3 linked regions of the Rhizobium lentis genome follow. The main gene of each other region encodes a partner of the protein of the gene in region 3 in a complex. Links are inferred from orthologs where the notes say so. Each region holds a gene or a part of one and is shown on either strand. Other genes may lie near its edges. The genes, in order: eno, pnp and J0663_RS17150.

Evidence for each region.
Region 1: the proteins of J0663_RS17150 (region 3) and eno are in contact, whole or in part, in a solved structure (PDB 2FYM), measured with the Escherichia coli proteins. The link is inferred for Rhizobium lentis from one-to-one orthologs.
Region 2: the proteins of J0663_RS17150 (region 3) and pnp are in contact, whole or in part, in a cryo-EM structure (PDB 9QH0), measured with the Escherichia coli proteins. The link is inferred for Rhizobium lentis from one-to-one orthologs.

What each region holds. Positions count from the first base shown.
Region 1 is NZ_CP071454.1:3,916,502-3,926,053, reverse strand. Bases 6,731-9,552 are described here. They hold eno (phosphopyruvate hydratase), read right to left. Parts: upstream 8,868-9,552; coding sequence 7,593-8,867; downstream 6,731-7,592. Other genes in these bases: kdsA (3-deoxy-8-phosphooctulonate synthase), read right to left, coding at 9,009-9,552; J0663_RS19060 (FtsB family cell division protein), read right to left, coding at 7,137-7,457; pdhA (pyruvate dehydrogenase (acetyl-transferring) E1 component subunit alpha), read right to left, coding at 6,731-6,991. Outside these bases: J0663_RS19100 (GlsB/YeaQ/YmgE family stress response membrane protein), read right to left, coding at 1-111; J0663_RS19095 (GlsB/YeaQ/YmgE family stress response membrane protein), read right to left, coding at 145-399; lpdA (dihydrolipoyl dehydrogenase), read right to left, coding at 478-1,923; J0663_RS19085 (GNAT family N-acetyltransferase), read right to left, coding at 1,940-2,521; J0663_RS19080 (SGNH/GDSL hydrolase family protein), read right to left, coding at 2,524-3,165; J0663_RS19075 (pyruvate dehydrogenase complex dihydrolipoamide acetyltransferase), read right to left, coding at 3,185-4,528; J0663_RS19070 (pyruvate dehydrogenase complex E1 component subunit beta), read right to left, coding at 4,544-5,929; more of pdhA, read right to left, coding at 5,945-6,730. UniProt on the Escherichia coli protein: Catalyzes the reversible conversion of 2-phosphoglycerate (2-PG) into phosphoenolpyruvate (PEP). It is essential for the degradation of carbohydrates via glycolysis.
Region 2 is NZ_CP071454.1:1,934,331-1,943,962, forward strand. The notes cover bases 4,756-7,657. They hold pnp (polyribonucleotide nucleotidyltransferase), read right to left. Parts: upstream 7,325-7,657; coding sequence 5,186-7,324; downstream 4,756-5,185. Other genes in these bases: J0663_RS09225 (class I SAM-dependent methyltransferase), read right to left, coding at 4,756-5,110. In the rest of the region: J0663_RS09200 (trimeric intracellular cation channel family protein), read left to right, coding at 32-667; iron response transcriptional regulator IrrA, read right to left, coding at 673-1,092; 3-hydroxyacyl-[acyl-carrier-protein] dehydratase FabA, read left to right, coding at 1,394-1,909; fabB (beta-ketoacyl-ACP synthase I), read left to right, coding at 1,955-3,187; enoyl-ACP reductase FabI, read left to right, coding at 3,192-3,998; more of J0663_RS09225, read right to left, coding at 4,094-4,755; rpsO (30S ribosomal protein S15), read right to left, coding at 7,673-7,942; J0663_RS09240 (alpha/beta fold hydrolase), read right to left, coding at 8,092-8,940; tRNA pseudouridine(55) synthase TruB, read right to left, coding at 9,019-9,632. UniProt on the Escherichia coli protein: Involved in mRNA degradation. Catalyzes the phosphorolysis of single-stranded polyribonucleotides processively in the 3'- to 5'-direction. Also involved, along with RNase II, in tRNA processing.
Region 3 is NZ_CP071454.1:3,574,949-3,585,059, forward strand. Bases 2,371-5,751 are described here. They hold J0663_RS17150 (Rne/Rng family ribonuclease), read right to left. Parts: upstream 5,451-5,751; coding sequence 2,571-5,450; downstream 2,371-2,570. Also shown: J0663_RS17140 (aspartate carbamoyltransferase catalytic subunit), read right to left, coding at 1-421; J0663_RS17145 (acyl-CoA dehydrogenase family protein), read left to right, coding at 600-2,258; J0663_RS17155 (N-acetylmuramoyl-L-alanine amidase), read left to right, coding at 6,073-7,347; J0663_RS17160 (penicillin-binding protein 1A), read left to right, coding at 7,710-10,111. UniProt on the Escherichia coli protein: Endoribonuclease that plays a central role in RNA processing and decay. Required for the maturation of 5S and 16S rRNAs and the majority of tRNAs. Also involved in the degradation of most mRNAs.

The sequences.
Region 1 (9,552 bases), 340 kb from region 3 along the record:
GCCGAGCACGATGTTCAGGAAAATCCCGTATCGCGCCTCCATCAGCTTGCCGGCGAGCCAGCCCGCCAACCCGCCGATGATGATTGCCGAAATCCAGCCGACACTTTCCATTTCAGCCCTGCCTTTGGGTTCGACCCGTTTACCCTATGCCACCGCTCTGGCCACCAGCACCACGATGATGGCGCCGACCGTGGCGTGGATGATTTGCACGACCAGCGCGTTTTCAATGCCCAGAGAGATGCCGAGCGCGCTGAACAGATAGCCGCCGACGAAGGCGCCGATGATGCCGCTCAGCAGGCATCGGATCAGGCCGCCGCCGCCGACGACGAGACTTGCGAGGAAACCTGCAACCAGCCCGATCAGCAAAAATACCAGCAACGCCTGCGTCTCCATAGACATGATGATTTCCTTTCGTTTTTTCCACCCCCAGCCGGAGTGGCTATCCACTCTGGGCAAAATGGGCAGCCCCGGAAATTATCAAGCGTTCAGCACCCGGCCATAGGCATCGAGCACCGCTTCCTTCATCGTTTCCGAGACGGTCGGATGCGGGAAGATCGTGTGCATCAGCTCTTCCTCCGTTGTTTCGAGGTTCATCGCGACGACGAAGCCCTGGATGAGCTCGGTGACTTCGGCGCCGACCATGTGGGCGCCGAGCAGCTCGCCGGTCTTCTTGTCGAAGATCACCTTCACCATGCCCTGATCTTCGCCGAGCGCGATCGCCTTGCCGTTCGCCGCGAAAGAGAAGCGGCCGACGCGGATGTCGCGGCCCAACTCCTTGGCCTTGGCTTCGGTGAGACCGACGGAAGCGACCTGCGGATTACAATAGGTGCAGCCGGGAACCTTGCCCTTGTCGGTGGGATGAACGTTCGGCAGCCCGGCGATCTTTTCGACGCAGACCACACCTTCGTGCTCGGCCTTGTGGGCGAGCATCGGCGGGCCGGCGACATCGCCGATCGCATAGACGCCGGCGACATTGGTCTTACCGTAACCGTCGGCGACGACGCAGCCGCGGTCGGTCTTGACGCCGAGCGCTTCGAGACCGAGGTTCTCGATGTTGCCCTGAACGCCGACGGCCGAAATCATCCGGTCGGCGGTAATCTGCTGCACCTTGCCATCAGAAGTCTCGACATGCGCGGTGATGCTGCCGGCGCCCTTCTCGACCTTCGTGACCTTGGCGCTGGTAAAGATCTTGAGGCCGCGCTTTTCCAGCTGCTTGCGGGCGATAGCGGTGATTTCGGCATCCTCGACCGGCATGATGGTCGGCATGACTTCGACGACGGTGACGTCGACGCCCATCGAGCGGTAGAAGCTTGCGAATTCGATGCCGATTGCGCCCGAGCCCATGACGATCAGCGACTTCGGCAGTGCATCCGGCTTCAGCGCCTCGAAATAGGTCCAGATCAGCTTGCCATCAGGCTCGATGCCGGGCAGCGCACGCGGACGGGCGCCGGTGGCGATGATGATGTGCTTGGCAGTATAGGTGCCCTCACTCTTGACGTTTTTCGGCAGCGGGTGCTGCGGCTCGACGACGGGCTTCGACGATTTGCCGACGACGATCTCACCGGGCTTGGTGAACGTTGCTTCGCCCCAGATGATGTCGATCTTGTTCTTCTTCATCAGGAAGCCGACGCCGGCGTTGAGGCGGGCGGAAACGGCGCGCGAGCGGCCGACGACGGCCTTGGCATCCGGCTTGACGGTGCCGTCAAGAACCAGGCCGTAATCCTTGAAGTGATTGGCGTGGTCGAGCACCTCGGCAGAGCGCAGCAGCGCCTTGGTGGGGATGCAGCCCCAGTTCAGGCAGATGCCGCCCATATGTTCGCGCTCGACGATTGCCGTCTTGAGCCCGAGCTGACTGGCGCGGATGGCGGCGACATAGCCGCCGGGGCCGGAGCCGATGATGATGACGTCGTAGGATTCAGCCATGTGTTTCCTGCCTTTGTTACGCTGCCCCGCGGGTCATGAGCACCCACGCGTGTCTTTTGCTGTTGTCGAAGAGCGGCACGGCATCGGCGCGCGCAGCCTCCACGAATCCGTTTCTTCCATAAAGCGACAAAGCCGCTTCGTTATCACTTGCGGTAATGAGACTGACGGGCCGGCGATCGGCCCTTTCGATCTGATCCTCCAGCAGTCTGCCCCCGATGCCGATGCCGCGCAGGTGGCTGTAGACGCCGAGACTGCCGATGAACCAGCTTCCTACAACCGTTTTCTGCAGGGCGAGCATCGGTTCGGTCGCCGGAATGCTCGCCTCGATATCGCCGATGCCTTCGTCCAGCGCATGGCCGATCGCGACACCTGCGACCTCGCCATAGGCTTCGGCGACGACAGCATCCCGCCAGCCGCCGACTGCTCCCTCCTCGCTCATCTTCAGCCTGCCCCGCTCCAGCGGCGTGTCGCTCACGCCGTTCGCCACGTCAGCGAACCAGAGCCAGGAGGCAAAGCCATGCGAGGCAATGTCCGCCAGAATCGCCAGCTCCGAGGCATCCCGCCGTGAGGCCTGCCGCAGGGCTATGAAGGCGGTCATTCTCAGATTCCCAACATCATCCGCACGATCGATTCCAGCCCGCGTCCGAGCGAACGCGTGTTGTCGGCATCAAGGTGAATGCCGTCGATCGGCGTGGTCTTGGCGACGGAATTGCCGTCGAAGAAGCCACAGCCGAGTTCATCGGCAAGATCGCGATAAAGCGTTGCGAGCTTTGCCGATTCCTCTATGCCGCCAGGAAAGGATGCGGCGAAGGGGACGTTGCCCGTCGCGCAGATCGCCGGCGGCGCCACGATCAGGATCTCCGGCCCGTCGAATTCGAAGGGCCAGGCATGATTGCGGATCAGCCGTACGAGCCGGCTGATGCCCTGGCAGGCGGCAAAGGCCGAACCTGCGACAACCGGTTTCATGTCGTTGGTGCCGAGCAGCAGGATGACGAGGTCGAGCGGCGCATGCGTCTGCAGGATCGTCGGCAGGATCCGGGCGCCGTTACGATCGCAATCGGCAAGGTGGTCGTCGAAAGCGGTCGTGCGACCGTTCAAACCCTCGGCGATGACGCGCGCCTCGCTGCCGAGCGCTGCCTGAAGCACGCTTGGCCAGCGGTTCTTGTACTCATGACGGCCGATCGTCTCGGCGTCATAACCCCAGGTCAGCGAGTCACCATAGCAAAGAACGGTTTTGGTCATTTCCGCCTCCGCTTCGCTATCAGACAAGCATGCCCATCGGATTTTCGATGTAGCCCTTGAAGGCCTGCAGCAGCTCGGCGCCGAGCGCACCGTCGACGCAGCGATGGTCGGTCGAGAGCGTCACGCTCATGACTGTGGCGATCGCCATTTCGCCGTTCTTGACGACGACCCGCTGTTCTCCGGCGCCGACCGCGAGGATCGTCGCATGCGGCGGGTTGACGACGGCAGCGAAATTCTTCACCCCCATCATGCCCATGTTCGAGACCGAGCTGGTGCCGCCCTGATATTCCTCGGGCTTCAGCTTGCGGTCCTTGGCCCGCTTGCCGAGGTCGCGCATCTCGTTGGAGATGGTCGACAGCGTCTTTTCCTCGGCCTTGCGGATGATCGGCGTGATCAGGCCGCCGGGGATCGAGACGGCGACGCCGACATCGGCGTGCTTGTGCTTGACCATATTGCTGTCGGTCCATGACACGTTGGCATCCGGAACATCGCGCAGCGCCAGCGCCATGGCTTTGATGACCATGTCGTTGACCGAGAGCTTGTAGGCCGGAGCGTTGTCCTTGCGCGGAGCCGCATCGTTCAACTGGGCACGCAGAGCCATCAGCGCGTCGAGTTCGCAATCGACGCTGACGTAGAAATGCGGGATCGTCTGCTTGGATTCGACCAGGCGCCGGGCGATCGTCTTGCGCATGCCGTCATGCGGCACGAGCTCGTAGGAGCCTGGTTCGAAAAGCTTGAGCACGGCGTCATCCGAAGCAGCCTTCGGCGCTGCAGCCGGAGCCGCGGCCTGCGGCGCAGCGGCAGCGGCGGCCGGTGCGGCAGCCGGCTTGGCGCCACCGCCGGCAACGGCGGCTTCGATGTCGCTTTTGACGATACGGCCATGCGGGCCGGAGCCGGCGACCGCCGAAAGGTCGATACCGGCTTCCTTGGCGAGACGGCGCGCAAGCGGCGAGGAGAAGGTGCGATTGCCGTCCGACGAAACCGCCGCGGGTGCAGCGGCAGGTGCCGGTGCAGCCGCCGGCGCGACCGGTGCAGCCTCGGCCTTCGGTGCCGGAGCAGCCTCAGCCTTGGGCGCCGGAGCGGCAGAGCCTGCGCCGCTTGCGGCAGCGGCGACATCCTCGCCGTCGGCGGCAAGAACCGCGATCAGCGCGTTCACCTTGACGCCCTCGGTGCCGGCCGGAACGACCAGCTTGGCGACCGTGCCTTCATCGACGGCTTCGACTTCCATCGTCGCCTTGTCGGTCTCGATCTCGGCGATCACATCGCCAGACTTGACCGTGTCACCCTCCTTGACCAGCCACTTGGCCAGATTGCCTTCTTCCATCGTCGGAGAGAGGGCGGGCATCGTGATATTGATCGGCATCGAAATACCCTCCCCTTATTTGTAGCAGACAGCCTTCACCGCATCGACGACTTCGCCGACATTCGGAAGGGCGAGCTTTTCGAGATTGGCGGCGTAGGGCATCGGCACGTCCTTGCCCGCAATAGTCAGGATCGGCGCATCGAGATAGTCGAAAGCCTGCTGCATGACGCGGGTGGCAATTTCGGTGCCGACCGACGACTGCGGATAACCTTCCTCGACGGTGACGAGGCGGCCGGTCTTCTTGACGGATTCGATGACCGTCGGAAGATCCATCGGGCGGATGGTGCGAAGGTCGATCAATTCGACGTCGATGCCGAGCTGTTCGAGTTCAGCGGCCGCCTTCGTCGCATAGGTCATGCCGATGCCGAAGGAGACGACCGTGACGTCCTTGCCTGGCCGATGGATGCGGGCCTTGCCGATCGGCAGGACGAAATTATCGAGCTTCGGCACGTCGAAGTGCTGGCCGTAGAGAATTTCGTTTTCGAGGAAGATGACCGGGTTCGGATCGCGGATCGCGGCCTTCAGCAGGCCCTTTGCGTCGGAAGCCGTGTAGGGCATGACGACCTTCAGGCCGGGGATGGCACTGTACCAGGCGGCATAGTCCTGGCTGTGCTGGGCACCGACGCGAGCCGCCGCGCCGTTCGGGCCGCGGAACACGATCGGAGCGCCCATCTGGCCGCCGGACATGTAAAGCGTCTTGGCGGCAGAGTTGATGATGTGGTCGATCGCCTGCATGGCGAAGTTGAAGGTCATGAATTCGACGATCGGGCGAAGGCCCGCCATTGCCGCACCGACGCCGACGCCGGCAAAACCGTGCTCGGTGATCGGGGTATCGATGACGCGGCGGGCGCCGAATTCCTGCAGCAGGCCCTGGGTGACCTTGTAGGCGCCCTGATATTCGGCCACTTCCTCGCCCATGACGAAGACGTCGTCATTGGCGCGCATTTCTTCGGCCATGGCGTCACGCAGCGCTTCGCGCACGGTGGTCGACACCATTTCCGTGCCGGCCGGAATTTCCGGGTCGTTCGGAACGACGGCCTTCGGCTCGGCCGGAAGCGGCGCTGAGGCTGAACCGCTATTCGTCGGCTTCTCTTCCTGAGCAACCGCGGGGGCTGGCGCGGCGGCAGGCTTGGCGGCGGAGAGATCCGAAGCGGATTCGCCGTCCTGCAGCAGCACGGCGATCTTCGTGTTGACCTTGACGCCTTCGGTTCCGGCATCGACCAGCAACTTGCCGATGACACCTTCGTCGACGGCTTCGACTTCCATCGTCGCCTTGTCGGTCTCGATTTCGGCGATCACGTCGCCTGAGGTGACCTTGTCACCTTCCTGCTTCAGCCATTTGGACAGCGTGCCTTCTTCCATCGTCGGAGAGAGGGCGGGCATGAGGATATCGATAGGCATGGGTTCCCTCCCCGATTAGAGCAGAATGTCGGTATAGAGCTCGGATGCATCCGGCTCCGGATCGGCCTGGGCGAAGTCGGCGCTGTCGGCGACGATGTCGCGGACATCCTTGTCGATCGCCTTCAGATCGTCTTCGGAAGCCCAACCCTTTTCGATGAGGCGCGCCTTTACCTGCTCGATCGGGTCCTGCTCGGAGCGCATCTTCTGCACTTCTTCCTTCGTGCGATATTTCGCCGGATCGGACATGGAGTGGCCACGATAACGATAGGTCAGCATTTCCAGGATGATCGGGCCCTTGCCGGAGCGGCAATGCTCGAGCGCTTCGTCGGCCGCCGCCTTGACGGCGCGAACGTCCATACCATCGACCTGAATGCCGGGAATGCCGAAGCCGGACCCGCGCAGCGAGTAGTTCGACTGCGCGGTGGCGCGGGCGGTCGACGTGCCCATGGCGTATCGGTTGTTCTCGACGATGTAGACGATCGGCAGCTTCCAGAGGGCCGCCATGTTGAAGCTCTCATAGACCTGGCCCTGGTTGGCCGCACCATCGCCGAAATAGGCGACGGCGACATTGCCGTTGCCGCGGTAGCGATTTGCAAAAGCAAGACCAGTCCCGAGCGAAACCTGGGCGCCGACGATGCCGTGACCGCCGTAGAAATGCTTCTCCTTCGAGAACATGTGCATCGAGCCGCCCTTCCCGTGGGAATAGCCGCTGCGACGCCCGGTCAGTTCCGCCATGACGCCGCGCGCTTCCATGCCGGTTGCCAGCATGTGGCCGTGGTCACGATAGGCGGTGATGACCTGGTCGCCTTCCTTCTGCGCCATCTGCATGCCGACGACGACAGCTTCTTGACCGATGTAGAGGTGGCAAAAGCCGCCGATGAAGCCCATGCCGTAAAGCTGACCGGCCTTCTCCTCGAAGCGGCGGATCAACAGCATCTCGCGATAGGCCTTGAGTTCCTCATCCCGATCGAAGTCGGCTACCGGGCCTCCGTTCGATGCTTTGGCTGCTGGTTTTGCTGCAGTTTTGCGGCTGGAAACGGTCGCGGTCTTTCGCGGCGCCATTCAACCCTCCCTATGGGTTTGTCGTTTCTCGGTGGCGCGTACCATAGGGAAGAAATATGACCACAGCAATGCCATAATTGCATGGCTCGTATTCAGCGCTAAGTCATTGGTAATACAGTAGAAATATCAATTAACCGAATTCCAGTTAATTGGAATAATGGTTGAAAACGACGATCTCGTCCGCGCGCGACATATTCAGCTGATACCGCGCCTTTTCGTCCAACATATCCTTGTCAAGCGAGCCGTCGCTGAGCAACGCCACCTGACTTTCCAGATGTTCGCGCTTCGCCTTCAACACCGCAAGCTCTTTCTCGCGCGCGACACGCTGACGCTCGAACGTCTCCGTCGCACGCAGGCCGTAATCGCCATGAATGCAATGATAACCGAAATAGGAAAGGAAGGCGACCGTCATAGCCGGAATGACGAAGCGGCCGAGCTTTCTCTTCTTATGATGCTTTGTCCACATACACGCATGCTCTTGAACGCATTACCAATTCGTCCAATCTAGCGCGCAGAGATTAACCGTTCGTTGACCGTAAAATGAAGCAACAAAAAACCCGCGCCGGCAAGGCGCGGGTCAATTCACTCAAGATCAGACCGATCAGCCTTTGATGATCGAGCGGCCGGCATACTGGGCCTGGGGGCCGAGGCCTTCTTCGATGCGGATCAGCTGATTGTACTTGGCAAGACGGTCGGAACGCGAGAGCGAGCCGGTCTTGATCTGGCCGCAGTTAGTGGCGACCGCGAGATCGGCGATCGTCGAATCTTCCGTTTCACCGGAGCGGTGCGACATGACTGCCGTGTAGGCAGCCTTGTGCGCCGTGTTCACGGCGTCGAGCGTTTCCGTCAGCGAGCCGATCTGGTTGACCTTGACGAGGATCGAGTTGGCAACGCCCATGCGGATGCCGTCGCGAAGACGGGCGGAGTTGGTGACGAAGAGATCATCGCCGACCAGCTGGGTCGTCTTGCCGATCAGATCGGTCAGCGTCTTCCAGCCGTCCCAGTCGTCTTCGGCCATGCCGTCCTCGATCGAGATGATCGGATACTTGGCGGTGAGTTCGGCCAGATATTCGGCCATGGCGCCCGATTCGAGCGTGCGGCCTTCACCTTCGAGAACGTATTTGCCGTCCTTGAAGAATTCCGTCGAGGCGCAGTCGAGGCCGAGGTAGATGTCCTCGCCCGGCTTGTAGCCGGCTTTCTCGACCGATTTGACGATAAAGTCGAGGGCTTCCGAAGCGCTCTTCAGGCCCGGCGCAAAACCACCTTCGTCGCCGACATTGGTGTTATGGCCCTGGGCCGCAAGTTCCTTGCGGAGCGTGTGGAAGACTTCCGAACCCATGCGCACGGCTTCGGCGATCGTATCAGCGCCAACCGGCAGGATCATGAATTCCTGGAAATCTATCGGATTGTCAGCATGAGCGCCGCCGTTGATGATGTTCATCATCGGTACCGGCAGGAGGCTCGCGGAAGCACCGCCGACATAACGGTAGAGCGGCAGGCCGGAGGCCTGGGCGGCAGCCTTGGCGACGGCGAGCGAAACGCCGAGAATGGCGTTGGCGCCGAGGCGCGACTTGTTCGGCGTGCCGTCGAGTTCGATCATGATGTTGTCGATCTGGATCTGGTTTTCGGCATCGATACCGCCGATCGCGTCGAAGATTTCAGTGTTGGCGGCCTCGACCGCCTTTTCGACGCCCTTGCCGAGATAGCGCTTGCCGCCGTCGCGCAGTTCGACCGCCTCATGCGCGCCGGTCGAGGCGCCCGAGGGAACGGCCGCGCGGCCCATGCTGCCGTCTTCGAGATAGACGTCGACTTCGACGGTGGGGTTGCCACGGCTATCGAGAATCTCGCGGGCGATGATATCGGTGATTGCAGTCATGGGTTCTTCCTGCTCAGTGGGTGATAAGTCGTTCGAAGCCTGTCATAATCGAAGGCGTGCAAATTACAATGCGGCAATTTCCAGCCTTGGAACGGGCGCTCCATCGTGGCCTAAACCACGATCATGTCAGCCTGTTGAACGTCAAGCCTTGGCGATTGCGTCGAAGGCAAGCAATTTCTCAAGCAATCGCGGCATGTCCTTGAGATAGACCATGTTCGGGCCATCGGACGGTGCGTTGTCGGGGTCCTGATGGGTTTCGAGGAAGACGCCGGCAATTCCCGTCGCCACCGCCGCGCGCGCCAGCGTCTCGACAAATTCGCGCTGGCCACCGGAGGAGTCGCCCTGCCCGCCCGGCTGGGCGACGGAATGGGTGGCATCGAAGATGACAGGCGCGCCCATCGCCGCCATGATCGGCAGCGAGCGCATGTCGGAGACCAGCGTATTGTAGCCGAAGGAGGCGCCGCGCTCGCACAGCAGTACATTCGGATTGCCGCTGGCATTCAGCTTCTTCAAAACGTTCTTCATGTCCCAGGGCGCCAGGAACTGTCCCTTCTTGACATTGACGACGCGCCCGGTCCTGGCGGCGGCGATGAGAAGGTCGGTCTGGCGGCAAAGGAAGGCAGGGATCTGCAGGACATCGACCACTTTTGCCACCTCGGCGCACTGCTCAGCCGTGTGGACGTCG
Region 2 (9,632 bases), 1.6 Mb from region 3 along the record:
CCAGAAACTGTTTGCCGGTTCCGGGGGCCGCATGTCCTTGCTCGTCTATCTCGATTATGCCGGCATTGCGCTGTTTGCCGCGACAGGTGCGCTCGCCGCCTCACGCAAGCAGCTGGATCTGATCGGCTTTCTGTTTTTTGCCATGGTGACGGGAACCGGCGGCGGCACCGTGCGCGACATCGTGCTCGGCCGCGTGCCGGTCTTCTGGGTGCTGAACCCCGCCTATATCCTCGTCTGCTGCATCATGGGCGTCATCGTCTTCTTCACCGCCCATCTGCTGGAATCGCGCTATCGCCTGCTGATCTGGCTGGATGCGATCGGCCTTGCCGCCTATTGCGTGCTCGGCGCCGCCAAGGGCCTTGCCGCCACCGGCTCGCCGACCATCGCGATCGTCACCGGCACATTGACGGCGACCTTCGGCGGCATCCTGCGCGATCTGATGGCAAACGAGCCTTCGGTGCTGTTGCGGCCCGAAATCTATGTGACGGCGGCTCTGATCGGCGCCGGCGTGTTCACGCTCGCCAATGCGCTCGGAATGCCGCTCTATCTCGCCTCCGGCTGTGGCGTCGTGGCCGCCTTTGCCGTTCGCGGCGGAGCCCTGTGGTTCGGCTGGACCTTCCCGATTTACAAGCACAAACCGGGACGTCATCCCGACGACGTGATGTGACGCCGTCAGCCCTGCTTGGCCCGCAGGCGGATCACCACGTCGACATGGGCGATCTCCATGCCCTCCGGCGGCTCCGGCAGATTGCCGATCGTCAGGTTGCTGACCGGAATGTCGACCACCTCGTTTTCGCCTTCGATGAAGAAATGGTGGTGGTCGGAAACATTGGTGTCGAAATAGGTCTTAGCGCTCTCGACGGCGAGGACGCGAATGAGACCGGCTTCGGTGAACTGGTGCAACGTGTTGTAGACGGTCGCCAGCGAAACCGGCACACCGGCGGCAACCGCCTCTTCGTGCAGTTCCTCGACGGTAAGATGCCGGTCGCCCTTGGCAAACAGAAGGTCGCCGAGCGCGACGCGCTGGCGGGTGGGGCGCAGGCCGGCGCCGCGCAGCCTTACCTCTATTGCGATCGGGAGTGCACCCGTCATCAAAACCAACTCCGGTTATTCCTGCATAAAGCAATCATGTTTCTTCAAGCGGTATAACTTTTGCATTCGAGCCTTTCAATAGTTCAATGGGGACAAGAGCCTGATAAACGCGGCAAAAACGGCCTTTTGACGCAAATAGGTCTGGTCGCGGCCCTGGCCTTCCTGTATGCGACCACCAAATAATGGCGCAAGCCTGGTCCGAGGCGATGGATGAAGCTGCCTTGCTTGTGCTTCATTTTCTGAAGAACTTGGACTACACGTTCACATCCATCGGCTTCACGCGGGGGGAAAAAGAAATTTTATGACAACCAGACAGTCCAGCTTCTCGTATGAAGAACTCATCGCTTGCGCCCATGGCGAGCTGTTCGGACCCGGCAATGCGCAGCTGCCGCTTCCACCCATGCTGATGGTTCACCGCATCACGGACATATCCGAAACGGGCGGCGCCTTCGACAAGGGCTATCTCAGGGCCGAATACGACGTCCGCCCCGACGACTGGTACTTTCCCTGCCATTTCGAAGGCAATCCGATCATGCCGGGCTGCCTCGGCCTCGACGGCATGTGGCAGTTGACCGGTTTCTTCCTGGGCTGGCTCGGCGAGGAAGGTCGCGGCATGGCGCTGTCGACAGGCGAAGTGAAGTTCAAGGGCATGGTCCGGCCACATACGAAGCTGATCGAATACGGCATCGACTTCAAGCGCGTCATGCGCGGTCGTCTCGTGCTCGGCACGGCCGACGGCTGGCTGAAGGCGGACGGAGAGACCATATACCAGGCGGCCGACCTTCGCGTCGGTCTATCGAAAGACAAGACCGCCTGAAACCGCATTTCGAGCGGCTGACGAAAACAACAAAGGTTTGATCAGATGAGACGGGTAGTTGTCACGGGTCTGGGTATCGTTTCCTCGATCGGGAGCGACGCGGCCGAGGTCACCGAATCCTTGCGCCAGGCAAAGTCGGGTATTTCCTTTTCCAACGATTTCGCCGAACACGGCTTCAAGTGCCAGGTCTGGGGCAGTCCGAAGCTCGGCCCGGCGGAACTTGCCGATCTGGTCGATCGCCGTGCCATGCGCTTCCTGTCGCAGGGCGGTGCCTGGAACCATGTCGCCATGAAGCAGGCGATCGCCGATTCCGGTCTGGAAGAGAAGGACTACGCTCAGAACGAACGCGCCGGCATCATCATGGGATCCGGCGGCCCGTCCACCCGCACCCTCATCGAGGCGGCAGAAATCACCATCAAGAACAACAGCCCGAAGCGCATCGGTCCCTTCGCCGTGCCAAAGGCGATGTCTTCGACCGCCTCGGCGACGCTTGCCACCTGGTTCAAGATCCACGGCGTCAATTATTCGATCTCGTCGGCCTGCTCGACCTCTGCTCATTGCATCGGCAACGCCGCCGAAATGATCCAGTGGGGCAAGCAGGACGTGATGTTTGCCGGCGGCCATGAAGATCTCGACTGGACGATGTCCAATCTCTTCGATGCCATGGGTGCCATGTCCTCCAAGTACAACGACACGCCCGATACCGCCTCGCGCGCCTATGACGTCAACCGCGACGGTTTCGTCATCGCCGGCGGTGCCGGCGTGCTGGTGCTGGAAGAGCTGGAGCGCGCCAAGGCGCGCGGCGCCAAGATCTACGCCGAAATCGTCGGCTACGGCGCGACCTCGGACGGCTACGACATGGTTGCTCCGTCGGGCGAGGGCGCTATCCGCTGCATGCGCCAGGCGCTCGCAACGGTGAAGGGCGAGGTCGACTATATCAACACCCACGGCACATCGACGCCGGTCGGCGACAGCAAGGAAATCGGCGCCATCCGCGAAGTGTTCGGCGCCAAGATCCCGCATATCCAGTCGACCAAATCGCTGACGGGCCATTCGCTTGGTGCGGCCGGCGTGCAGGAATCGATCTATTCCCTGCTGATGATGCAGCAAGGCTTTATCGGCGAAAGCGCCCATATCACCGAGCTCGATCCCGAATTCGACGGTGTGCCGATCGTGCGCAAGCGCATCGATAATGCGAAGATCGACACCGCCCTCTCCAACTCCTTCGGCTTCGGCGGCACGAACGCCACGCTGGTCTTCCAGCGCTACAACGGATAACGACATGACGGGAATCATGCAGGGTAAGCGCGGGCTCGTCATGGGCGTCGCCAATAACCACTCGATCGCCTGGGGGATTTCAAAGGCTCTCGCCGCACAGGGTGCGGAGCTCGCCTTCACCTATCAGGGCGATGCGCTGGGCAAGCGCGTCAAGCCGCTGGCTGCCGAGCTCGGCTCGGATTTCGTACTGCCCTGCGACGTCGAGGACATCGCTTCGGTCGATGCCGTCGTCGACGCGCTTGGCGACCGCTGGGGCAAGCTCGATTTCATCGTCCACGCCATCGGTTTTTCCGACAAGAACGAGCTGAAGGGACTCTACGCCGATACGACGCGGGAGAATTTCAGCCGCACCATGGTCATCTCCTGTTTCTCCTTCACCGAGATCGCCAGGCGCTGCGCTCCGCTGATGGAAGGCAGTGGCGCGATGCTGACTTTGACCTATAACGGCTCGACGCGCGTCATTCCGAACTACAATGTCATGGGCGTCGCCAAGGCGGCGCTCGAGGCTTCGGTGCGTTATCTCGCCGCCGACTACGGCCCGCGCGGCATTCGCGTCAACGCCATTTCCGCCGGCCCGATCCGTACGCTCGCCGGCGCCGGCATCTCGGATGCGCGCGCGATTCTCTCCTGGAATCAGCGCAATGCGCCGCTGCGCAAGACCGTGACCATCGACCAGGTCGGCAATTCGGCGCTCTATCTGCTCTCCGACCTCTCCGCCGGCGTCACCGGCGAGATCCACTTCGTCGATGCCGGCTTCAACATCACCTCCATGCCGACGCTGGATACTCTGCGCAAGGCAGACGTCGAATAGACGCGACTGATTGAAAATTCAAAGGCCGTGCGCATCCTCTGCGCACGGCCTTTTGTTTGACGGGTAAAACGATCTGTGTCGAAGCGGCCTGAGCCTTATTTCTTCGCCCACAGCACCTTGAAGCGCGCATTGCGGCAGGTTTCGCCGCTTTCCCTGAAATTGGCCGCCAGGACCGGCTCATAAGGCAGGCCGCGGTTGGCGACGAGCATCAGCCGGCCGCCGCCGCGAAGGGCGGATGCGGCGGCCTTGATCATTGCCTGGCCGAGCGAGGGCTCGGCGGCGTGTCCCTCATGGAAGGGCGGGTTCATGATGACTAGATCGTATTTGTCCTTGACCGGCTCGCCCGCCAGATCGTGCCAGAAGAAGCGCGCAGGCGCGTTCGGGCAGTTCTCCGCAAGATTATCCCTCGCAGCCTCCAGGGAGGCGTGGTTGGCCTCGTAGAGGTCAAGGCGCGCCAGTCCGCGCGATCTCTGCGCCATCTCGACCGAGAGGTAGCCCCACCCCGCGCCGAAATCCGCCACGTCTCCGGTAAAATCCTGCGGCAGGCGCGAGGCGAGCAGTTCTGATCCGGCGTCGATCCGGTCGTGGGAGAACATGCCGGCGGCCGCATGGAAGCGATCGTCGACGCGCACCGGCGCCTTTGCCAGTTTGGAGACAATGTCGCTGGCATCGGCCGGCCGGCCGAACCAGAAGGCGACGCCGTGATATTTCGGCATATGGTCGATGGCGAGGCCGAAACCTTCCAAGCGCTTGCGCAGCGGCTGGATGCCGTCCTCCTTGGCGCCGGCAACGACGATCAGCCCGCCGGCCCGCGTGCGGGTGATCGCGGCAGCGAGATTGGCCTCGTTCTCACCCTTGTGCTTGGTGCAGAGCACGAGCGCTGCGTCATAGTCCTCGCCGTCAATCTCAGGTGTCGCTTCCACCCGCTGCGCGAGCAGCTGGCGGTAGAGCGGCCGGAAACCCTGCACGGCGCTGAGCGAGGCGGCAAAACCGTCCGGTAGCGCAAAGCCTGCCTCGGCCCCGAGGAAGAGCACACGCTCGCCTTCGCCGGGCGGCTGTATTGTGCCGCTGGCAAAGGGATGGAACAGGGTCTTCAGCGTTTCGCGGCTCATGGATTTTATCTCATTTAGAATAGAAAAAGGGCGCGGAAGATTCCCGCGCCCGGAATTGGAGCTGGCAGACGCGGCTTATTCGGCCGCTTCTTCCTTTTTCTTCTCGTTCGCGATCTCCTGGCCGGTGGCCTGGTCGACCACCTTCATCGACAGGCGGACCTTGCCGCGCTCGTCGAAGCCGAGCAGCTTGACCCAGACCTTGTCGCCTTCCTTGACGACGTCCTGCGTCTTGGCAACACGCTCGGAAGCGAGCTGCGAGATGTGGACGAGGCCGTCACGGGCGCCGAAGAAGTTGACGAAGGCGCCGAAGTCGGCGGTCTTGACGACCGTGCCTTCATAGATCTGACCGATTTCAGGCTCGGCGACAATCGAGTGGATCCACTTGCGGGCGGCTTCGATTTCCTTGCCGGAAGAGGAGGCGATCTTGACGGTGCCGTCGTCCTCGATGTTGATCTTGGCGCCGGTCTTCTCGACGATTTCGCGAATGACCTTGCCGCCGGAGCCGATGACTTCGCGGATCTTGTCGACCGGAATGTTCATGACTTCGATGCGCGGTGCGAACTCGCCGAGCTGGCCGCGGCTTTCGGTGATCGCCTTGGCCATTTCGCCGAGGATGTGGGCGCGACCGCCCTTGGCCTGGCCCAGAGCGACCTTCATGATCTCTTCGGTGATGCCGGCGATCTTGATGTCCATCTGCAGCGAGGTGATGCCGTCAGCAGTACCAGCGACCTTGAAGTCCATGTCGCCGAGGTGGTCTTCGTCACCGAGGATGTCGGAGAGGACGGCGAAGCGGTCGCCTTCCAGGATCAGACCCATGGCGATGCCGGCAACCGGCTTTGCCAGCGGAACGCCGGCATCCATCAACGCCAGCGAGGTGCCGCAGACGGTCGCCATCGACGAGGAGCCGTTGGATTCGGTGATTTCGGAAACGACGCGCAGCGTGTAGGGGAACTGCTCCGCCGTCGGCAGCATCGGATGAATGGCGCGCCATGCGAGTTTGCCGTGGCCGATTTCGCGGCGGCCCGGAGAGCCCATGCGGCCCGTTTCACCGACCGAGTAGGGCGGGAAGTTGTAGTGCAGCATGAAGTTTTCCTTGTACATGCCCGTCAAGGAATCGACATACTGCTCATCTTCGCCGGTGCCGAGCGTGGCAACGACGATCGCCTGGGTTTCACCGCGGGTGAAGAGGGCCGAACCGTGTGTGCGCGGCAGCAGGCCGACTTCGGCAACGATCGGGCGAACCGTCTCGAGGTCGCGGCCGTCGATGCGGCTCTTGGTGTCGAGAATGTTCCAGCGGACGATCTTGGCCTGCAGGTGCTTGAAGATCGCGCCGACTTCTTCGGCCGTATACTTGGCTTCGACGCCTTCCGGCAGGAAGTGGGCCTTCACCTTGGCCTTGACGGCGTCGACGGCGGCGTAGCGGTCTGCCTTCAGGGTGATCTTATAGGCTTCGCGCAGTTCGGCTTCGAAATGCGTCAGCATCTCGCCTTCGAGCTCGGAATAGTCTTCCGGCTGGAAGTCGCGCGGCTCCTTGGCGGCGACTTCGGCGAGCTTGATGATCGCGTCGAGAACCGGTTGGAAGCCCTTGTGGCCGAACATCACGGCGCCGAGCATGACGTCTTCGTTGAGTTCCTTGGCTTCGGATTCGACCATCAGCACGGCGTCATAGGTGCCGGCGACGACAAGGTCGAGGCTCGATTCATCCATCTCGTCGAGATGCGGGTTGAGAACATACTCGCCGTTGATGTAGCCGACGCGCGCGCCGCCGACCGGGCCCATGAAGGGAACGCCGGACAGCGTCAGCGCCGCCGAAGTGGCGATCATCGACAGGATATCGGGATTGTTCTCGAGGTCATGCTGTACGACGGTGACGACGACCTGCGTGTCGTTCTTGTAGCCTTCCGGGAAGAGCGGGCGGATCGGGCGGTCGATCAGGCGGGAAACGAGGGTCTCGTTTTCGCTCGGACGTCCCTCGCGCTTGAAATAGCCGCCGGGAATCTTGCCGGCGGCGTAGGTCTTTTCCTGGTAGTTGACGGTCAGCGGAAAGAAGTCCTGGCCGGGCTTCGGCGCCTTAGCCGAGACGACGGTGGCGAGAACGACGGTTTCGCCGTAGGTGGCGAGAACCGCGCCGTCGGCCTGACGGGCGATCTTGCCGGTTTCGAGCTTCAGCGGGCGGCCGGCCCACTCGATTTCAACGCTGTGTGTATCAAACATATCTTGTCCTTCAATGCGGGAGCACGCGCCATCGCCGATATCAGGCGCAGCGCACAGTCGACCGCAATCAATGTGACGTATCACGGGCAAGACAACGGGAGGCTTTTCATCAGCAGTTCCTCGAACTGGGCGTTCCTGAGAAACTTGGGGCCAAAGCCTTAAAAGCTTTGGCCGAAAGCATCCGGCAATCCTGCCCCATGACAGGTCAACGGTTGGTTTGGCAGAACCGGCCCATCCGGGTCTGCCGGTCGTTCCACCGCTTGAGATAGGGCGCGGGCGGAACTTTTCATCGGGAACGTTGTCCCGAAACAGATCCGGCGGACGCTCGAAAGCGCCCGCCGGACAATCTTAGCGGCGGATACCCAGGCTGTTGATCAGCTTGGAATAGCGGCCTTCATCCTTCTTCTTGAGATAATCAAGAAGCGAGCGGCGGCTCGAAACCATCGTCAGCAGGCCACGGCGGGAATGGTTATCCTTCTTGTGGTCCTTGAAGTGTTCGGTCAGGTTGTTGATGCGTTCAGTCAGGATCGCGACCTGAACTTCCGGAGAACCGGTGTCGCCTTCGGCGGTTGCGTATTCCTTGATCAGCGCAGCCTTGCGCTCAGCAGTGATCGACATCGGATGATCCTTTCTATGAGAGGAGATTGAAGTCGCCAAAAGCCGGGATGCCGTCCAGCTTTGGCCGCGAATGCGAGCAGGCGGACCTGACGCTGGCGCTGCCTATAAACCAAATAAGCACCGATGGAAAGAGGGAGTATTCCCAGCGCTCAGCGCCCCGCCATCGCATCCCGGATCATCCTGTTATACCCCGCGGGATCCTGCAGCATGGCGAAATGGCTCGCACTCTTCAGGATTACGAGCCTGGCGCCGGGAATCTCCTTTGCCATCAACTCCGTGTGGTCGAGCTTGACGGCTTCATCATGATCGCCGATCGCAAGCGTGACCGGCACCGAGATCTTCGCAAGATCGGCGGCTGTCCAGGCCGGCTGGGTCGCCCACATCTCGGAGATCTGCGTGAAAAAGGCTTGGTATTCGGTCGGCGTCGGCGAAAGCTTTTTGTACTGGTCGCCGGCGACGTCGATGTAGTGGCTGAAGGTCTTGTTCTCCAAGACGTCGGCCTTGACACCATCGGTCGTGACGTTGGCCGCCTGGGCGATGACGCGAGTCAGTTTCTCCGGATGGTTCATCGCCATGTCGATGCCGATGATGCCGCCGTCCGACCAACCGACCAGAGTCACCTTGTCGATCTTCAGATGGTCGAGAAGAGCGACGTAGTCCGAGGTCATCAGATCGTAACCGAAAGGCTGCGCGCTGCGTGTCGAGCGGCCGTGACCGCGGCTGTCGGCGACGATAACCAGATGATCCTTTGCAAATTCGGCCACCTGATGACCCCAGACGTCGGCATTCCCAAGACCGCCATGGATGAAGAGAATCGGGTCGCCTTCACCATATTCGGCGTAATACATCTTGATGTCGTTCACGTCGGCCATGCCGCTGGTCTTCGGCGCGGGCATCGAAGGAAAGGCCGGAAGCTCGGCCCAGCGTTCGGCGGCTTGGGCGCCGGCAAGGATCAGGAACAGCGAAAAGAACGTCAGTATTCCGGAAATTCTGCGCATGGTTTCCCCTCGGGCCGCCATGGCCCAAGGGGAAACATATCGGATCGCTGCCGGCTGACAATCGCTATCGTTGTAAGATCAGCCAAAAACGCGCTTTGGGCGAAATTCGCCCTGGCCGATCTCGCCGATCGCGATCAGCTTGCCGCGGGCCGTCGCATAGGCTTCGCTTTCGGCGACCGGCGCATCGCGGCCGCGCACCAGGATCGGATTGCCCATTTTTAGCCGGTGCGCCTGGTCGTCGTTGATGACGAGATGGGGCAGGGCGGAAAGCGCTTCGCAAGTATCGATCAGCAGCGCATCGAGGGCGGCAAGCCGCTCGTCCATGTCTTCGATCGCTTCCAGCGCCACGAGGTTAGCGAGCGGCACCATGGCCTCTTCCGAAAAGGGTGCCACAAACGTGCGTCGCAGTCCGGAAACGTGGCCGTAGCAGCCGAGCTCGCGGCCGAAATCGCGGGCCAGCGCGCGCACGTAAGTGCCCTTGCCGCATTCCACTTCGAAATGCGCGGTGTTTGCGTCAGGGCAGGCGAGCAGGGTCAGCCGGAAGATTTCGACCTCGCGCGAGGGGATCTCGACGGCTTCGCCGTCACGCGCCAGATCATAGGCGCGTTCGCCCGATATCTTGATCGCGGAAAACTGCGGCGGCACCTGATGGATGGTGCCGATATAACGGTGCAGGATATCGCGGATCTGCT
Region 3 (10,111 bases):
CCTGCGTCGGATGTTCGTGCTGGCCGTCGCCGGCATTGACGACCGAGCAGGAGACCTTCTGGGCGAGGAGGGCAGCCGCCCCCGCGCTTGAATGGCGGATCACCAGCACATCAGGGCGCATCGCATTCAGCGTCATTGCCGTATCGATCAGCGTTTCGCCTTTTTTCACCGAGGAATTTCCGACCGACATGTTCATGACGTCGGCGCCGAGCCGCTTGCCGGCAAGCTCGAAGGAGGCCTGCGTGCGGGTCGATGCCTCGAAAAAGAGGTTAATCTGCGTTAGCCCGCGCAGCGTCGACGTCTTCTTTTCTCGCTGGCGGCTGATCTTGACGGCTTCGTCGGCCTTGTCGAGGAGATAGGTGATATCCTGCTCGGTGAGGCCCTTGATGCCAATGAGGTGGCGGTGGGGGAAAAAGACCATGACACTGCCTCTTGCTGTCTCTTGCGGGTCTATAAAGAGTGCTGCCCGTCGGGGCAAGCATGCGCTGTGGGCAAAGGCTTATGTCCCCATGCATTTTCGCCCGAATTCCGATAGAGCAGATGGGAGCGAATCATAACTTCCGGTTTCCCTTGCCGGGTTCTTGCACTAGAAGCGAATAATGACCTCCGCCAACCGGATTGACGACAAACTCGCAGAACTCAACCAGCCGAGCCTGTGGTCCGGCATCAATGCCTATCGGTCCGATCCGCTGATCGTCGATCTGACGGCGGCGCTGCCGCGCGGCATCCGCGAAGATCTGGAAAATATGGGCCGCTACGTCACCTCGCCGGAAGCGCAGGAGCTGGCGCGCATGGCAAACCAGGGTACGCCGCAGTTGCGCACCCACGGCCCGCGCGGTGAGCGCCTCGACGTCGTTGAATTCCATCCGGCCTGGCACGCGCTGATGCGCCGTTCCATGTCGGTTGGGCTGCATTCCTCCGTCTGGGATCCGCAGGCCGATACCGAAGCCAAGGATGACGCCCATAAGGTCCGCGCCGCGCGCTTCTATCTGACGGCCCAGCTGGAAGCCGGTCATCTCTGCCCGCTGACGATGACAAGCGCTTCGGTGGCTGCGCTGTCGGCTTCGCCAGCGGTGCAGAAAGATTGGGCGCCGAAGATCCTGTCGCGCAAATATGATTCGTCTAACCGGCCCGCCATGCAGAAATCCGCCGTCACCATCGGCATGGGCATGACGGAAAAGCAGGGCGGTACGGACGTCCGGGCCAACCGGAGTGCGGCCGAAAAGGTCAGCGAAGGTATCTACCGGCTCTCCGGCCACAAATGGTTCATGTCCGCGCCGATGAGCGATGCCTTCATCATGCTGGCGCAGACGAAGGAGGGCATGGGCTGCTTCCTCGTGCCGCGGCTTCTGGAGGATGGCTCGGCCAACGGTCTGCAGTTCCAGCGGCTGAAGGACAAGGTCGGCAATCGCTCCAATGCTTCTTCCGAGGTGGAATTCTCGGACACTTTCGGTTTTCTGCTCGGTGCCCCGGATGCCGGCATCCGCACCATCCTCGACATGGTGACGCTGACCCGCCTCGACTGCGCACTGGCGTCTTCGGGCATGATGCGCGCCTCTCTCGCCGAAGCCGTGCACCACACCCGCGGCCGCAGCGTCTTCGGCAAGATGCTCGTCAACCAGCCGATCATGACGCGCGTGCTGGCCGACATGGCGCTTGATATCGCTGCCGCGACGGCACTGTCCTTCCGTCTCGCCGATGCTTTCGACAAGGCGCGCGGCAATGCCGAGCAAGCTGCCTATGCCCGCGTCATGACCCCGGTCGCCAAATACTGGTGCTGCAAGATCGCGCCGGCCTTGATCTATGAAGCCATGGAATGCATCGGCGGCAATGGATACATAGAAGAGCGCCCGATCGCCCGCCATTATCGGGAGGCTCCAGTCAATGCCATCTGGGAAGGCTCCGGCAACGTCATGGCGCTCGACGTGCTGCGTGTGCTCAACCGCGGCAAGGACCTGTTCGAAACGGTTTTCTCAGGCCTTGCCCGCGACCTCGGTCCGGCCGGCAAGAAGACGATCGACGTGCTGCGCGCCGCAATCGCGCTCTGCGAACAGGATGAGGGGGCTGCGCGCCTGCTCGTCGAGCAGCTGGCGCTTGCGGCCGGTGCCGCCGAACTTTACCGGCTTGGGGCAGGGCGCATTGCCGATGCCTTCATCGAGACGCGGCTTGCCGGCGGCTGGCGCTCCACCTACGGCATGCTCGACTCCCGCTTCGACGCCAGCTATATCGTCGACCTGCTCTACCCGCCGGCTGCCTGATCGCAGCTGGAGATGACGTGGCGCTGCGCCGGCGTCGAGACGAGCGATATCGAAGCGTTTTGCGCTGATTGCTGTCCCTCACCCTAACCCTTACCGGGGTCGAGCCACTGGTCTCGACCCGTCCTGCAGACCCCGTAAATGGAGCAAGGGACGTGCCCGCGAAAGGTTGGTGGGGGACGGAGAGGTTGCGGCATTGTCCCTTCTCCCTGTTTACGGCTTCCTCTGACATCGGCGACGATATCCATCGCCATAAACAAAATCCGGCCGCGTTGCCGCAGCCGGATCTCATTATCTACGTCCGAAAATCAGCGTTCAGAAGAAGCCGCGGCGCTGCCACCAGCCGGCTTTCTTCGGCTTGCCGTCGTCGCTATCGCCATTTTCGCTGCGGGTGGATTTCACCGTCGGCTCGGAAGAGGAGATGTTGGATTCGCGGTTGGCGCGAACCGGCTTTGGCTCTTCCTGGGCAGGTGCTCCGAGATCGGCGGAGGCTTCAACCACTTCCGGTTCGGCTTCGACGGCGGGTGTGGTCACTTCCTCTGCTACCGGTTCTTCGACCGGCGCTGCGGCGGGCTTGCGGCGACCGCGGCCACGCGCGGGCTTCACATCCTCGGCGACGACGGCAGTGCCTTCGACGGCAGCCATTGCAGCCTGGCCTTCGCCCGCCTGCTCGGCGATCGTCTCAACGATTTCGGCTTCGCTGGGAGCGCCGCCATCCGAAATGGCGTCGCCTTCGCCCTCGTCACTACCGTTGCCTTCGCCGGCTTCACCAACCGTCACTTCAGAGCCGTCCTCGGCGCGATTGCGGCGGCCGCCGCGCTTGCCGCGACGGCGACGCTTGCGGCGCTGCGATTCCTCGTTTTCGGCACGGGCCTCGGGCGTGGCGGCGGCGGTTTCATCGCCTTCGCTGCCTTCGTCCTCGCCGTCTTCTTCCTCGTCGCCGGCTTCGCCTGCAGCCAATACCGGCTGCTCTGCATTGCCGTTGCGGCCGCGACGGCGCCTGCGGCGCTTGCGCTTTCGGTTGCCGTCACCTTCGCCTTCTGCGCGTGCCGTGGCAACGCGTTCGGCAGCGGCCGGCTTTTCCTCGAGTTCCTCGTCTTCGTCCTCATCCGCTTCGATAACAATATCGTCGTCGTCATCCTCGGGAATGGCTGCGAAGTTGAAGAGGCTTTCGATCTTGACCGGATTTTCCACAGGTTCGCCGCGGTCGATCGCGAAGTGCTGGGCACCCACCGAACCGTCAGCGTCGATGATGATCGCGACACCGAAGCGCGCTTCGTAATCGACGATCGTCTGACGCTTGTGGTTGAGCAGATAGAGCGCGATGTCGGGCGTGGTGCGCACGGTGATGTTGTGCGTGGTGTTCTTCAGCAGATATTCCTCGATCCCGCGCAGCACGTGCAGCGCGACGGAGGACTGCGAACGGACGTGACCGGTGCCGCCGCAATGCGAGCAGACCTGGGTGGTCGATTCGAGAACGGAAGCGCGGATGCGCTGGCGCGACATTTCCAGAAGGCCGAAATGCGAGATCCGGCCGACCTGGATGCGGGCGCGGTCGTTCTTCAGGCATTCCTTCAGCTTCTTCTCGACTGCGCGGTTGTTGCGCTTCTCTTCCATGTCGATGAAGTCGATGACGATCAGGCCGGCAAGGTCGCGCAGGCGAAGCTGGCGGGCGATTTCTTCCGCGGCTTCGAGGTTGGTCTGCAGCGCGGTGTCCTCGATCGAGTGTTCGCGCGTCGAGCGGCCGGAGTTGACGTCGATCGAAACCAGCGCTTCCGTCTGGTTCATGATCAGGTAACCGCCGGAACGCAATGTCACCTGCGGCTGCAGCATGCGGTCGAGCTGGGCCTCGATGCCCGAACGCGAGAAGATCGGGTGGATGTCGCGATAGGGCTGGACCACCTTGGCGTGGCTCGGCATCAGCATCTTCATGAAGTCTTTGGCTTCACGATAGCCTTCTTCGCCGGCAACGATGATCTCGCCGATGTCCTTGTTGTAGAGGTCGCGGATCGAGCGCTTGATCAGCGAGCCTTCCTCATAGACGAGGCAGGGAGCCGTGGAGGCCAGCGTCAGCGTGCGCACGTTCTCCCACAGGCGCATTAGATATTCGAAATCGCGCTTGACCTCGACCTTGGTGCGATTGGCGCCGGCGGTGCGCAGGATCACGCCCATGCCCTGCGGCACCTCGAGCATGCGCGCGATTTCCTTCAGGCGCTTGCGGTCGGCAGGATTGGTGATCTTGCGGGAAATGCCGCCGCCACGCGCCGTGTTCGGCATCAGGACGGAATAGCGGCCGGCAAGTGAGAGATAGGTGGTCAGGGCTGCGCCCTTGTTGCCGCGCTCTTCCTTCGCGACCTGCACGAGCAGGATCTGCCGGCGCTTGATGACTTCCTGGATGCGGTACTGCTTGCGCGGCTTGCGCTGCACGCGGTCCGGCACTTCTTCCATCGCGTCTTCGGCGCCGACGGATTCGATGACTTCCTCTTCGCCGTGATCGTCATCGTCGTCATCGTCGTCGCGGCGACGCTTGCTGGTCTCGACATCCTCGGAAATCTCGTCGGTTTCCACCATCGCGGCCATCGCGCCGCCGGTCGAACCGTCATCCTCGTTGTCGACGGTCGAAGCGCCTTCGGCTTCGACGTCGGTGGGGACGGCATCCTCGGTCGCGGTCGTCTCAGTGGCTGCTTCGACGGCCTTCTTGCGGCTGCGGCGCGGCTTTGCCTTCTTGGCCGGGGCTTCCGTGGCCGCCTCCGGCGCTGCCGCCACTTCTTCCGCGGTGGTCTCTTCGGCTACGGCAGCCGTTGCCGGCGCCTCTGCCGGAACGATGCCGACATCCGGCTGATCCTGCTTGGAAAGATCGACCATCGGCGCGGTTTCGACGTGTTCGACGTCTTCGTCGCGGCGATGCTCCTCGGCTTCGGCTCGAAGCAGTGCCTGACGATCGGCGAGCGGTATTTGATAATAGTCGGGGTGGATTTCGGCGAAGGCCAGGAAGCCGTGCCGGTTGCCGCCGTAATCGACGAAGGCGGCCTGCAGCGAGGGCTCGACCCTCGTTACCTTTGCAAGATAGATGTTGCCGCGGATCTGCTTCTTGTGCTGCGACTCGAAGTCAAATTCTTCTATGCGGTTCCCGCGAACGACAACGACGCGCGTCTCTTCCTCGTGAGACGCATCGATAAGCATTTTGTCTGCCATGTAAGCTGTGCTCCTCGGCGTGGCCGCGAGAGCGCATTCCCGACTGCTTTAGAAACAGAAAGAATGCGGTCCACCGTGGCCGCGCCGGATAATGAAAGTCGCGCCTGACGCGAAGAGGAGAGCAGCAGCCAGATCGCAACCGGAACCATTTCGGTCCGGGGCCTGTACACTTCAGATAAAACCTGCTGCGAAACCATCAACAACCAAGCGTGATCGACAAATACGAAGACCCGGTTCGGGTCCGATGAGTTTGCTCCTGAGAGCGTGGTGGCTGATCCACCAATGAAGTTCCGACAAGAAGCCGGAAAATCAGGATCCAGTTCTCGGGTTGAAGCGCATGAGACGGCGGACGATGACCGATGTGGCGCCAGGTCCAGATCTGGCTGGCAGCCCTTGCGGCGACTCTATCCCGTCAACACTTCTACCTTAAAATGCGTTGTATGTTTTCTCTGTCACAATAGCAAGGGAAAAGCCAAATGTGCCATAATATTGATGGATTTCGAAACGCATAGAAGCTGGGGACAAGTGATTGCGATTCGGCAGGCGGCAAGGCGTTTCGCTCTCGGGCGTCCGCTCCGGCCATGTCCGGTCCATCGCGGTATAAATAGGATGTGGCGGTTAATTGTTTAAGAGGGCTCGGATCGCCGCGCAGTCGGCAACGCGGCGATCGAAATTCGCAAGCCGTTTTCTGACGGCGGCACTTGTCGCCGGTTGCTTCCTGTCTGGTCTCGCGGGTGCGGCCGAGGCCAAGGATCCGCTGCTCGCTTATGGAGCGCGCATCATCGGCGATGACGCCAGAACGCGCATCGTCATCGACTTCGACCGCGAACCGCGTTTCTCCGTCCATTATATCGCCAATCCGGAGCGTATTGTCGTCGATCTGCCGGCCACCGCCTTCGGTTTTCCAGCCAAGGATCTCGCCGCACGCGGCCTCTTCAAGGATATCCGCTACGGCAAAATGGACGAGGAGAGCGCCCGCATCGTGCTGACGACGGCAAGGCCGGTAAAACTGGCGCTCGCCAAGGTGCAGGCCGACGAGGCGGGCAGGGGCCATCGCCTGGTGCTCGATGCCGAAATGATCGACAAGCAGGCTTTTGCCGAATTGGTCAAGACACAATCATGGAGCGATCGCGCCTGGAACGATCAGGCTGGCGCGGCCCAGACGACGAGTGCCATTCCAGCCCCCGAGAAAACCGCCCCCGGCGATTTCGTCATTGCCGTCGACGCCGGCCATGGCGGCATCGATACCGGCGCGATCGGCGTCGATACCAAGACCGAGGAAAAGCAGGTGACGCTTGCCTTCGCCAAGGCCCTGACCGACCGGCTGAACAAGGAACCCGGCATCAAGGCGTTCCTGACGCGTAACGATGACGAGTTCCTATCGCTTTCGCAGCGCGTGCTGATCGCCCGCCAAAACCATGCCGGCCTGTTCATTTCGTTGCATGCCGACACGCTGAAGCAGAAGGATATCCGCGGCGCGACCGTCTATACGATCTCCGACAAGGCCTCCGACAAACTCGCCGCAGACCTGGCCGAACGCGAAAACCTCTCTGATCAGATCGCCGGCAAGGAGACGGTCGCCGAGCCGCCGGAGGTCGCCGACATCCTGCTCGACCTGACGCGGCGTGAGACGCAGGCCTTCTCGATCTCGCTGGCCGAAAGCGTGCTGAATTCCTTCAAGGACCAGGTCAGCACCATCAACAACCCGCACCGCCATGCCGGCTTCCGTGTACTGCAGGCCCCCGACGTGCCGTCGATCCTTCTCGAGCTCGGATTCCTGTCGAATGCCGAGGACGAGAAACTGCTGCTCGACGAAACCTGGCGCGGCAGGATCGCCGATCTCCTGACAGAGGCGGTGAAGCGATACCGCACCGGTGTCGTGGCGAATGGCGGCTGAAGAACGCCTGCCGAAAGATCGACCGGGTTCTTCCGGGCGATATTCATGAAAACAAAGACTTGGACGTATCCCATGAATCAAGTTCTGAGCGGCGTGCTTCCGATTGCCGGCGGGAAGGGCGTTGCTTGGATGTGACAGTCCTGATGAAACGCTGCCGCAGCGGTGATTGCGGCGGCCAGAGCCCTATTTTGCTCACATTCGCGCCGTTACTCCGGCTTATGTTTCCTAAGCCTGAGACGCGGAATTCGGCTTGTGGCGGTAGCGCTCATGGAGTAAGCCGCGCGTAACGTGCAAATTGCCTTGATCTGTGCAATCGTTGCGCCTGCGCCGATTGAGGATCGAAGAGACCGGTAGCTGAAAATATGGTTAGACTTCTTGGATATTTCTTCGGAATGGCCTGTGTCCTGTTCCTGGTCGCGGCGGCGGGTATTGCCATCTACCTCGCCAATATCGCGAAGGACCTCCCGGACTATGCCGTTCTGAACAGCTACGCGCCACCGGTGACGACCCGCGTGCACGCCGGCAACGGCGCTCTCATGGCGGAATATGCCAAGGAAAAGCGTCTTTTCCTGCCGATTCAGGCTGTTCCAGACCGCGTCAAAGCCGCTTTCCTGTCGGCCGAAGACAAGAATTTCTACAATCATCCGGGCGTCGATCTCACCGGTCTCGGTCGCGCAATCCTCGTCAACCTGCAAAATTTCGGTTCCGGCCGCCGCCCGGTCGGTGCATCCACAATCACTCAGCAGGTGGCCAAGAACTTCCTTCTGAGCTCGGACCAGACAATCGACCGCAAGATCAAGGAAGCGATCCTCTCCTTCCGTATCGAGCAGGCCTACAGCAAGGACAAGATTCTCGAGCTCTACCTGAACGAGATTTTCTTTGGGCTGAATTCCTATGGCATTGCCGGCGCCGCGCTGACCTATTTCAACAAATCCGTCACCGAACTGACCGTCGCCGAGGCGGCCTATCTGGCATCGCTGCCGAAGGGCCCGGCCAATTATCATCCCTTCCGTCATCCTGAGGCAGCGCTGGAACGCCGCAACTGGGTCATCGATCGCATGGTCGAGAACGGCTATGTCAGCCAGAGCGACGGCGCGGAAGCCAAGAAGCAGCCGCTTGGCGTTACCGCCCGCAGCAACGGCCCATCGCTCTTCGCTTCTGACTATTTCGCCGAAGCCGTGCGCCGCCAGCTGATCGACCAATATGGCGAGAAGGTACTGTATGAGGGCGGCCTTTCGGTGCGCACCTCACTCGATCCCCAGATGCAGCTTGCTGCCCGCAAGGCTCTGCAGGATGGCCTCGTAACCTATGACGAGCGCCGCGGTTTCCATGGACCGATCAAGCAGATCGATGCGGGCGGTGACTGGGGCAAGGCGCTTGCCGATGTTCCCGCGCTGTCCGACGTGCCGGAATGGCGTCTCGCCGTTGTGCTCGCCGCCTCCGACGCCACCGTCGACATCGGCCTGCAGCCGGCCAAGGATGGCAGCGGCAAGGTCGCGGCCGACCGCCAACGCGGCACGATCGATGCCAAGAGCATGCAATGGGCCTACCGTTCGGCGGACGGCTCCCGCAAGACCGCGAAATCGCCGGCCGGCGTCTTGAGTCCGGGCGATGTCGTCTATGTCGAAAAGCTCGGTGACGACGCGTCGACATCCTATCGCCTGCGCCAGCCGCCGAAGGTACAGGGCGGCCTTGTCGCCATGGACCCGAAGACTGGCCGCGTGCTTGCCATGGTCGGCGGCTTCTCCTATTCCCAGTCCGAATTCAACCGCGCGACCCAGGCGATGCGCCAGCCGGGCTCCTCCTTCAAGCCCTTCGTCTACGCAGCGGCGATGGACAATGGCTACACGCCGGCCTCCGTCATCATGGACGCACCGATCGAGATCGTCTCCGGCGGCCAGGTCTGGAGACCGGAGAATTACGGCGGCGACGTCGGCGGCCCATCGACGCTGCGCTCGGGTATTGAGCATTCGCGCAACCTGATGACGGTACGTCTCGCCAACGATCTCGGCATGAACATCGTCGCCGAATATGCCGAACGTTTCGGTATCTACGATCACATGCTGCCGGTTCTCTCCATGTCGCTCGGCGCAGGCGACACCACGGTACTGCGTATGGTCTCGGCCTATTCGGTCATCGCCAATGGCGGCAAGCAGATCAAGCCGACCCTGATCGACCGTATCCAGGATCGCTACGGCAAGACGATCTTCAGGCATGAGGAGCGCCTCTGCGAGGGCTGCAATGCCGGCGACTGGCAGAACCAGGAAGAGCCGAATGTCGTCGACAACCGCGAAACCGTTCTCGATCCGATGACCGCCTACCAGATCACCTCGATGATGCAGGGTGTCATTCAGCGCGGCACAGCCGCTGGCAAGATCGACCTCGGCGGCCGCGACGTCGCCGGCAAGACCGGCACGACCAATGACGAAAAGGATGCCTGGTTCGTCGGCTTTACGCCGGATCTGGTCGCCGGCCTCTATATGGGCTTCGATACGCCGGCGCCGCTTGGCCGCGGCGGCACCGGCGGCGGGCTTTCCGCCCCGATCTTCAACGAATTCATGCAGGCCGCCGTCAAGGATATGCCGGAGTCGAAATTCGTCATTCCATCCGGCATGAACCTGATCCCGATCGACCGCAAGACCGGCATGGCCGCCGCCGACGGCGATCCGAACACCATCGTCGAGGCTTTCAAGCCCGGCACCGGCCCGGCCGACAGCTTCTCCGTCATCGGCATGGACAGCACCATGGCGCCCGAAGAAATCCT